DNA from 3 places in the Paenibacillus sp. FSL k6-2145 genome. Region 3 is predicted to be linked to each of the others. Evidence: riboswitches for the same ligand, from Rfam matches in the RefSeq annotation. Region 3 holds a riboswitch; each other region holds the start of a gene.

Region 1 (3,279 bases), 1.5 Mb from region 3:
AGAACTGCTCATTTTGAGCCAGGTCGTGCTGTCTCTTCAATTACCCTTTGCTGTAATTCCCCTGGTGATGTTCACGAGTGATAAAAAAAGCATGGGTGCATTCGCCAACAAATTGTGGCTCAAAATCATCTCATGGGTCATTGCCGCGATTATCGTTGTGCTGAATGTATATCTGATCATTCAGACGATTCGGTTATTCTAATCTCGTTCTTATCGACTAAATACTAAAAAGGCTGATCAACTGCGGTATTCTATACCCAAGTTGATCAGCCTTTATTGTTGCAATACAGCAACATGTTTCCTTTTATAATAAAACGCTAAACTCTAATAAACAATTATCTAATCCTGATTGGGCACCAGTAATGGCAGGAGTTCATCCAATGAATTAACAGTCCAATCCGCACGTTCGTCATCCGATCGGTCTGGCTGGAATCTTCCGTAACCCTGCATAATCCGAATTGTACGCATGCCCAGCTTCCGAGCAGGTATAATGTCGTTATCGATCCGATCGCCGATCATGACGGCTTCCTCCGGTTCACAACCGGCCTGCTTCAAGGCCACAGCGTATAACTCAGGGTCTGGCTTGGACACTCCTTCTTCAGCCGAACACGCCAGAACATCAACATACTTCCGCAAGCCGTAGCTCTCCAGTCTTTCTTCCGTTCCAGGACTCTGATTGGCAATAATGCCAATACGATAATACCGTGACAACTGCTGAAGAACGGAATCCGCTGAAGGAAAAGGACGTTCAAGATCTTTTTGAAACTTCAACTTGTCCTGAATCTGTTTCTGGTGTCCCTCGTCTTCAACGAATGTGCGAATCGCCACTCTCATAGGCCATTGCTCATATTTTCGGTAACAGTTCGCGAACAGTTCGCGTACCGCCTCAATCTTTACCGGATATCCCAAAGCACAGGCTTCACGGACGAACTGTCCGATAATATCATCAACCGGCTCCCATTCATCCACCAGCGTATCTCCAACATCAAAAAACAACCATTTCAATCCACCTACATCCGGCACGCCAATTCCTCCTTGTAAGCCACAGGTGATTCCTGATCCAAATCTAAAAGTTCGTGTCAAAAAGTCTTGAACTACCTTTAAAACCATAAAAAAGAAGACTCACCATCATGCATGAGTCTCCTCAAATTTCCGTTTATCGATACATTCAATTATAACAGGCACCTTACACCTGAGCAATCACAAGCTATGGCATTACCCATTGAGGAGAAAGCCAACTTCCCCATTGAGCGAATATACAATCCGGTCTGCGCCCATGCCCCGATAGATGCCCTTAGGATGACTCTGCTCTGTAATGACGCACAGGGATTTCGATGTCCATGAACGGCAGATCTGTAAATAACGACAGGTCAGATTCAGGCTGTTCTCGAAAATAAACACGTTGCCTACGCTGCCCTGCGGCAAAAACCATTTTTGAGCTGCAGCCGTATTCATGCGAATGACATGTTCTACTCCGATTCTACGGAGTCTGCGCTCTTCCCCTGCACTGTTGGTTAGAACGGCAAACGGCATTTTTTTGTACATCAGCAATTTAATAAATTTGCGTCCTGCTTCATTTGGAGCAGTCACTAAGATCATCTCAGTATCCATCATTCGTTCCTCCCTTGGCGTGAAAAGACAACAAAAAAGAAGCGTGGGGGACCAAGGCCTCCCGAACGCTTCTTAAAGAACCCATGGCGAAAACGCCATGAACCAGCGTACGGCTTGTTGCCTCTCCCTTTAACGCTTACGAGGTTAGCTGACGGATTCGGGCGCGAGAGTCGCCCTATTTCCGGCTGTCACCGGAAAATTCACCCCATGAATGCCTACTGTCCTGGACAGCGCATTCTGTTGGTTCCCCCGTTTCCCACTCATCAATGAATGGAAACTCAGCGATTAAAACATCGTTCGTATATCTTAAAATAAGATCGAGCGATATTATCGTTTGTTTCGTTTTTCAGGTACAATTTAGTTTAAATTGAAATTACGTTATGAATCATACACCCGCGCCATGTCGGTGTAAAGTCCGCACAGATCACCGAATCGACAGATTTTCGGCAATACTCACATATAATAGCGCTTACAACAAGGTCATACTCTATCCATCTCTTTAAATCTATCTAATTCTCACTCTGACGAAAATCACTACGCATTTCATTCACGCATTCTGCACAACTTGCCTCTTTTGATTCATTTAACACCATATTAGTTTTGCATTATTTAATTGTAACCAATATAATAAGAGGTATCAGATGATATCATGGAGGCGATTTAGATGACAGTCTACGATTACAAAGTGAATACCCTTCGCGGTCAAGAAGTTGAAATGTCCGACTACCGTGACAAAGTGTTACTGATTGTGAATACGGCAAGCTCATGCGGCCTTACACCTCAATTCAAAGGTCTGCAAGAATTGCAAGACAAGTTCAAGGATGCGCCATTTGAAGTCCTTGGTTTTCCAAGCAACCAGTTTGCCCAGGAAAAAGGATCTTCCGACGATATCGCCGAGTTCTGTCAGATGAATTATGGCGTGAGCTTCCCTATGTTTGAGAAAATTGATGTGAACGGCTCAAGCGCTCACCCTCTCTTCCAGCACCTTAGCACAGAAGCTCCTGGCCTGCTCGGCTCCAAAGCAATCAAATGGAATTTCACCAAATTCCTTGTGGATCAGAACGGACAGGTAATTAAACGTTATGCTCCCAAAACAACACCGGACAAGATTGAAGAAGATATCAAGAACTTGCTGCAAAAATAATACATTGGCCACCCGTAGCCGGAAGGTAGAGCAGCATTGCCCCGGTAATGGATGGCCTTTTTTATCAACTTTGATGTCAAACTGTTCAAAAAGACAAAAAAAGAAGCCTTCCATTAATGGAAAGCTTCTTTTTAATCGTTCATATGATGCGGTCGAGAGGACTCGAACCTCCACGGGCATACGCCCACTACCCCCTCAAGATAGCGTGTCTGCCATTCCACCACGACCGCATGTCGTAAATAATCGGCAACAGAATTGATTATACCGGGTTCAGAACCAAAAGTAAAGTATTTTTTAATACTTCTTTTTCAGCTAGGCATTTTCATCAAAAATCGCATAATCTCGTCATCTTTACCCATGAACTGCATACATTAGATTTGATCCCCTCCTTTCCGGATTGAGCTGATCTTATTGATTCATTTATATCTAGTCCTCCCTGCACTTCGCAGATATTTAACCTTATATGTTATATAAAATAACACAAATATTTGAATCACAGATTTAATCCATTAAATTCAACTGAT
Region 2 (3,279 bases), 3.2 Mb from region 3:
CGATGTGCTTAAAGGCATTAACGTGACAATTGGCAAAGGTGAGGTTGTCGTAGTCATCGGCCCTTCCGGTTCAGGTAAAAGTACTTTCTTACGTTGTCTGAACCTGTTGGAACAGCCTACCTCGGGTGAGATTGATTTTGAAGGCGTGTCAATCACTGATCCGAAGCACAACATTAATGCAACTCGGGAAAAAATGGGCATGGTGTTCCAGCATTTCAACCTGTTCCCACACAAAACGGTTCAGCAAAACATCACGATTGCTCCAATTAAAGTGAAGAAACAATCCACTCAGGAAGCGGAGAAAATTGCTGCTGATCTGCTTAACACCGTGGGCTTGTACGATAAAAAAGATACATTCCCGAATCAGCTGTCTGGTGGACAGAAGCAGCGGATCGCCATTGCTAGAGCATTGGCCATGCAGCCGCATGTGATGCTGTTTGACGAGCCTACTTCGGCACTGGACCCCGAGATGGTCGGTGAAGTGTTGGATGTCATGAAACGTCTTGCAGAAGGCGGGATGACGATGGTCATCGTAACACATGAGATGGGTTTTGCACGTGAAGTGGGAGACCGGATCCTGTTCATGGATGGCGGGGTTATTGTAGAAGAGGGAACACCTGATGAGGTGTTTGGAGCACCAAAAAATTCACGTACACGTGATTTTCTTGCGAAAGTACTCTAAACGAAGTGATCAAATAGCGTTACTGACTTCGAGTCGGTAACGCTATTTTTTATGGATAATAATCACGTATGAATTCGAAAAAGTAACTATTCTGTTACCAAATGTAAAGTATCGGATCTCCCAACTTTTCTAAAGTATCCAGTATTCTTAATTATGCTTACATGCTAAAAAACCATTTGGTAAGAATTACTACAAGTTCAGGTTACAAAATTGTGATATATTGAACTCTGCCGAAACTTCCGGACAGGGAGTGCGGGGGATGTAACGATGCAGATTGTGCAGGGGGAAGATCTACAGCACACTGCTTGGGGTGAATTAGGGGTACATAACGTTTTAAATGTAATGAAGAACCTATAGGGTGGGCTCCTCATCCGAATCCGACAACTAACTTCGCAGGCACAATGAGGGAGGAAGACCATGATTAACAAGAAACGTATAGCCAAAACAGCAGTAGCATTATTGACAACAGCAATGCTCATTCAAGCCGTTCCGGCTCACGCCGATTCAGTTCATGTGGCCAAAGAAGGGGATACCTTCTACACCTTATCAAAACAATATGGAGTAGCAATGAACACGTTGGTTAAAGCAAATAACGACATTTCACCTTACAATATTTATGGTGGTTTGAAAATTACGATTCCCGGTAAGGCAAACAATGTAGCTGCCGCGGCGACGGAGAGCAAGACCCAAGCCAAAACGGTTACCACAGCAAGCTTGGACGTTAACGCAGATAACAAAGTGGTTCAAGCCTGGGGTAAAACATTTGATTACAGCAAAGCTGTGAACGTGAAAGCAACGGCATACTCTGCAGATCCGTCTGAAAATGGAGGATGGGGTGCAGTCGATTATTTCGGAAATGACCTTGAACTGGGTACGATTGCAGTTGATCCAAGTGTAATTCCACTCGGAACCAAAGTACTGGTAACTGGTCATAGCCATCCAGGATTGCCAAAACAGGCTTTTGTAGCCACAGCGCGTGATGTGGGCGGTGCAATCAAGGGTCACCGGATTGATATCTTTATCCCGGGTAGCAAACAGTCCGTAAGCACATTTGGATTTCAGGATATCGAGCTGTACATTCTTAAGTAGAAAGTAAATTACATCTAACAAATTCAAACAGGGTGTCTGCCAGTCGCTAATTTGCGATTGAACAGCACCCTTTTAATATTGCATTTATTTGCTATCGCAGTCATCTTAATCTTTGGCCTTTGGCAATCCCAACATCTCGTCCAAGGTGACCAGTTCATACCCCCGGTTACGCAGTTCTTCAATTATTTCAGGCAATGCCTCAATCGTACCGTTCAGGTTAGATCCCACACCGCCTCCTGCATGTTGCAGAACGATGGAGCCAGGTTTCACGGCAGATAGGATGTTATCCTTCACCTCTTCCTTGGAGAGGCCTTTCCAGTCCAGTGAGTCAACGTTCCAGTTTACAATGCTATAGTGTTGTCTAGCAGCCCATTGCAGCTGTTCTTCATTAATGTCTCCATAAGGTGGCCGAATTATCTTGGGCGTATATCCCGCTAAATGTCGAATAATATCCCCGGTATGTAAAATTTGTTTGCGAAAGGCATTCATCGACAGCTTACTGAATTCAGGATGATTGTAGCTGTGATTACCAACCATATGCCCTTCCTTAACGATGCGTTTCACCAGATCCGGATGTTTCTCAGCACGACTACCCACGATGAAGAATGTAGCTCTGACATTGTATTTCTTCAATACATCCAGCACTGGTGGAGTAAACCGTGGATCAGGTACATCATCAAAAGTCAGTGCAACCTTCTTTGTTGAAGGACCATTGGTTTTGAACGTATCGGCATATTTTTGACGTAACTGTCCCAATGTCAGTTGTTCTTCTTCCGCAGAATCCGAACCTGATACTGATTCACTTGGCGGGCTTGAAACATCCCGCGATGAAACTGGAGCATGATATCCTCCGAGAAAAATAACGATAACCATCAGCATAATGAGGCGTACGCGCATAATAACGGCCTCCTTTTCCAAAATGACGTTCTTCTTGGTATGCCCGGGGGTTTCATAAAATATGCGTAGTGTGAGAAGTTTCATTGCGGATTTAGCTTATGACAGCCATAATTCCTCCATATATAACATATAGAAAAGGATAGGTGGATAGGATATGAGTACATATGATTTGAAATCCATACGTTTACAGGTGATTGAAGCAGGAGAGGATAAGGTTTTTCTCGTTACCGGAGGAAAGGCGCATATTGGCGCCGTAGCCACGTTCTACGTGGATCATGAGCGCGTCAGCGGGACGACGGTACATATTCCTGGGCATAAGGAACAAGAGCTGTGTGAGCGGCTTGCCCGAAAGGCTGCCCTGCAGCTGAAAGTAACCGTTACGGTGATCATGGGTATTCATTTTGATTCCATCACGCGGATGCAGATCGACGAAATCGTGCAGACTGCAGAGAGGTTGATGGAGGATCATTTGAACAAAGATAAACGAACTTCCTGACATAAGAGCCATCGAATGTTTTGATTTTATTTGCTAAAATTGAAACGAGTTGTAGATTGTTACGTATGTATGTTTATATACGATGTAATATCGACTAGGAGGAATAACATAATGT
Region 3 (3,279 bases):
CAGAGATTATTTCTTCTCTGACAGCCACATGGCGATATTTGCAATCTCTTCATCCTGCAGTTTGCCCTTGAAGGAAGGCATACCACCTTTACCTTTGACAATCGTAGAATAGATCTTCTCCAGATCATCCTGGCTGCCGATATTGGCCAGAGCAGGTCCTACGCCACCTTGAAGCTGATCCCCGTGACAGGAGATACAATTGGCTTTGACCAGTGCTTCAGCCTGTCCGGCATCCAATGTTACTTCCGGCATGGTTGGCTTGGCTTCTTCAGCCACTTCTTCTTTCCCTGGAAGCGTAAACATTAAAACAATAGCTAAAGCGCATGCTGCAAAAAATACTCCGCTCATGATCCATTTGTGCATCCCTTATGTCCCCTCCAGAATGAAAGATCATCTAACCTGAAACTATCCATATCATTATAACGGAACCTGTACTGACATCATAGCATTTTGTGGGAATTTTTTGAACTAATCACATAACAAGGGGCAAATTTAGTTGTTTTGCAATGGATTCTAACCGCGAGGCCCTTCATAAACCATACAGTGAAAGGGCTTCAAGCCGCTTGGGGTCTGTCGTTCGTATGTATCTTGGGTGACAAATCCACTCTTCAGATAGACTTGAATGGCACGAGCATTCCAAGTGAGTACTTCCAGATCAATCTCGTTCGTGGGATTTCGGCGAATGGCTTCCTGTACAATGGCAGTGACAAAAGCTGTCCCTTGACCCTGACCACACAGCTCTGGATGCATGCCAAGGCCAATCCGGGTTACCCCTTCAAGTGGGAAGTATTGAGCAAACCCACATATACGATCGTTCTGATCCAGGACGATCGCATATTGCTCCTGCCGCAGCTGTGCATCTCCGAATTCCACTTCCAGAGCTTTCATCTGGTCCCAGGGGAGCCAGCTGTAGATATTGTAAGGCGGGTCATACTGCCAACTGCAGATAAGCTCCGCATGTTCTTCTCGCATGGGTACAACGTGAAACGTCACAGGGGTTTCCTTCATACACCTGCATGCTCCTTTCCTTGAAACAGAACTCTTTGTCCACTCTACAAAAGAGATGTTCATTTAGCAAGTCTTCCTTCTCAAGAAAAAAAATGAAACAAAAGTTCCGGTAATTCCGTTTATATTATAACGGGATGGGTAAAAACATCATAAGGGCACGGACGAACGAACGCAAAACGAACCTGTTGATGTCGCAGGATATGCCCTGAGTATAACTTGCAACATGAATAAGGATTGAAGCACAAAAAAACCGCCGGATACATTCCTGCGGAGAATGTACCGGGCGGTTCTGTTATGCTTCTTGCTTCGTTCCAGTATGGTTAATGGTTACAGCATCATTTTGCTCAGCTTGTCCCTAGTCAAGGGCCAGTGATTCATATGCGTCCGTGCTCATAATCCGTTTCGCGCCAACATAACGATTGGCCCAATAGCTTTCACTCAATGCACTGATCGTAACGCCTTTGGAAGAAGAGGAGTGTGCGAACTTTCCATCCCCTACAAAGATTCCTACATGTGATACGCCTTTACCTGTTGTATTAAAGAACACCAGATCGCCAGCTCTCATTTCCATGCGTGATACGGAATCGCCCATGTCGAATTGGGAACTGGATTGGCGTGCCAAATCAATACCCAACTTGTCGAATACATACCGTGTAAATCCGGAGCAGTCAAAGCCGTTAAGCGTTGTTCCCCCACTTTTGTATGTAGTTCCCATTGCTGAATCAATTACTGTGTCCATCTTTGAATCTGCGAATGCGCTACCTGCACCAAGCGATAAAGCGAATGTGATGCTAAGTACAGCTGCGGTTAATTTCTTCTTGAACAAGAGATATTCCCCTTCCAACGCCTGCGAGGTTAGCTTAAGGATTCGGTTGAAGGTCCCCTATGATCCCTCTGTAGCAAGATCAATTCACCCATAACTGGTTCCCCCGCTTCCCAGGTGCCAGGAATTTGGCTATGCTAGTTATGCACCTGCGAAATCAAGAAATGACGATTTAATTTTAAGTAGTTACAAATATGAATGTAAAGATTACAAAGTTGTTACTAAAAACTCACTGCGATTATTGTAACAGAGGAGTACGGCTTTGGCAACGTTTAGCAACAAATTTAGCAAAAAAAACCTCGACCTTTGACGGGGAAAGGTTGAGGTTTGCCTATTTATAAGTACATATTAGGCCGTGAGTTTAACATACGATGGTAACAATTTTTAAACTATCTGCTCTCACCTTTGGATATTTTGGACTGCCATAATCGGAAATGGCTGCATATTTTCCACAGACTTAATAGACATCTAGCAAGTGGATACGTCTGTTGTAGTATAAGTCCGGTAAGTCCCGTTAATAACCATGAGGCTGAAGTGAATGACCCAAAGACGAGCAGGTGTACTCCGCCCAGCAGGAGTGCAATGCCGATTACAGCGATGAGATGACGCAGTGCAATCCAGAGTGCTTTGAGAATACCGTGAGCCCCGCCTTCTCCTTCTGGTGCCGACACACCGAACTGCATGTAGAGTATGGCATGGTGGATGATCCAACCATATACAATCCAGGCAGCAACATAAGGTATACTAGGCAAAAGTAATTGAAGGGAATGAAATCCGTCCATGAGAATCGAGTAGAGCTTCGGTAAGAGCCAGTAGGCGGGCAGAAGTATCAATAAAGTACGTATGGTGTGGAGCAGCAGCATCGGTTTCCACAGATTTTTGATTCCGCGGACAAAGGGGATGCGCTCTTCTGTAGAATTAAAGTGCTGAAGTGAGTAGAGCAGTCCTGCCTGAATGAGGGGGCTGATCAACATGCGAACCAGCAGCATGCCCCCTAGAATCCACAGATAACGATGAACCTCCGGATGAGTAGACAGGTTAAGTTGACTTTCCATTTTAAACAAAAGTGTACTCAGCTCCCCGGCATCAGAATCTGGATAGCGCAGGAGTAGGGGGATGACCGCCGATTGTACCATTCGATAGAAGAAATATCCCCAAATGAGCTGATATAGAAATAAGAGTGCGGCAATGAACATATGCTGACGGACGAGAAACCAGCCTTCACGTATTTTTGCTTTCACCGTTTCCACCTCACCATGACAGACCTCCGAATATGGCTTCTATTAGTTTGGTTACACTCATGCTCCAGCGGGACTTCGTCCGCTCATCCAGTCCGGATTTCAGGAAATTGTTCATATGGCGGTTCTCCAGCACGATCGAGTACAGGGGATCGGTCATGGCCCAGGATACGGGGGATGTGTGAGTTAATTTATAGGTGATGCGATCTT

Evidence for each region. Region 3 has a riboswitch for cyclic di-AMP ahead of NZ043_RS09840 (C40 family peptidase). Riboswitches for the same ligand answer to the same signal wherever they lie in the genome.
Region 1: linked by a shared signal. The riboswitch ahead of NZ043_RS16340 (hypothetical protein) and the one ahead of NZ043_RS09840 (C40 family peptidase) in region 3 are both predicted to bind cyclic di-AMP.
Region 2: linked by a shared signal. The riboswitch ahead of NZ043_RS26935 (3D domain-containing protein) and the one ahead of NZ043_RS09840 (C40 family peptidase) in region 3 are both predicted to bind cyclic di-AMP.

What each region holds. Positions count from the first base shown of each region.
Region 1 is NZ_CP150267.1:3,717,757-3,721,035, reverse strand. It holds gene NZ043_RS16350 (Nramp family divalent metal transporter) at 1-202, shown strand, start outside; gene NZ043_RS16345 (HAD family hydrolase) at 340-1,023, opposite strand; gene NZ043_RS16340 (hypothetical protein) at 1,216-1,614, opposite strand; cyclic di-AMP (ydaO/yuaA leader) riboswitch at 1,730-1,905, opposite strand; gene NZ043_RS16335 (glutathione peroxidase) at 2,276-2,755, shown strand; tRNA gene NZ043_RS16330 (tRNA-Leu) at 2,903-2,985, opposite strand.
Region 2 is NZ_CP150267.1:6,124,326-6,127,604, reverse strand. It holds gene NZ043_RS26940 (amino acid ABC transporter ATP-binding protein) at 1-682, shown strand, start outside; cyclic di-AMP (ydaO/yuaA leader) riboswitch at 901-1,097, shown strand; gene NZ043_RS26935 (3D domain-containing protein) at 1,100-1,771, shown strand; gene NZ043_RS26930 (polysaccharide deacetylase family protein) at 1,877-2,668, opposite strand; gene NZ043_RS26925 (hypothetical protein) at 2,823-3,164, shown strand; gene NZ043_RS26920 (PspA/IM30 family protein) at 3,276-3,279, shown strand, end outside.
Region 3 is NZ_CP150267.1:2,233,067-2,236,345, forward strand. It holds gene NZ043_RS09830 (cytochrome c) at 7-363, opposite strand; gene NZ043_RS09835 (GNAT family protein) at 514-1,008, opposite strand; gene NZ043_RS09840 (C40 family peptidase) at 1,364-1,798, opposite strand; cyclic di-AMP (ydaO/yuaA leader) riboswitch at 1,838-1,975, opposite strand; gene NZ043_RS09845 (hypothetical protein) at 2,221-3,072, opposite strand; gene NZ043_RS09850 (M1 family metallopeptidase) at 3,083-3,279, opposite strand, start outside.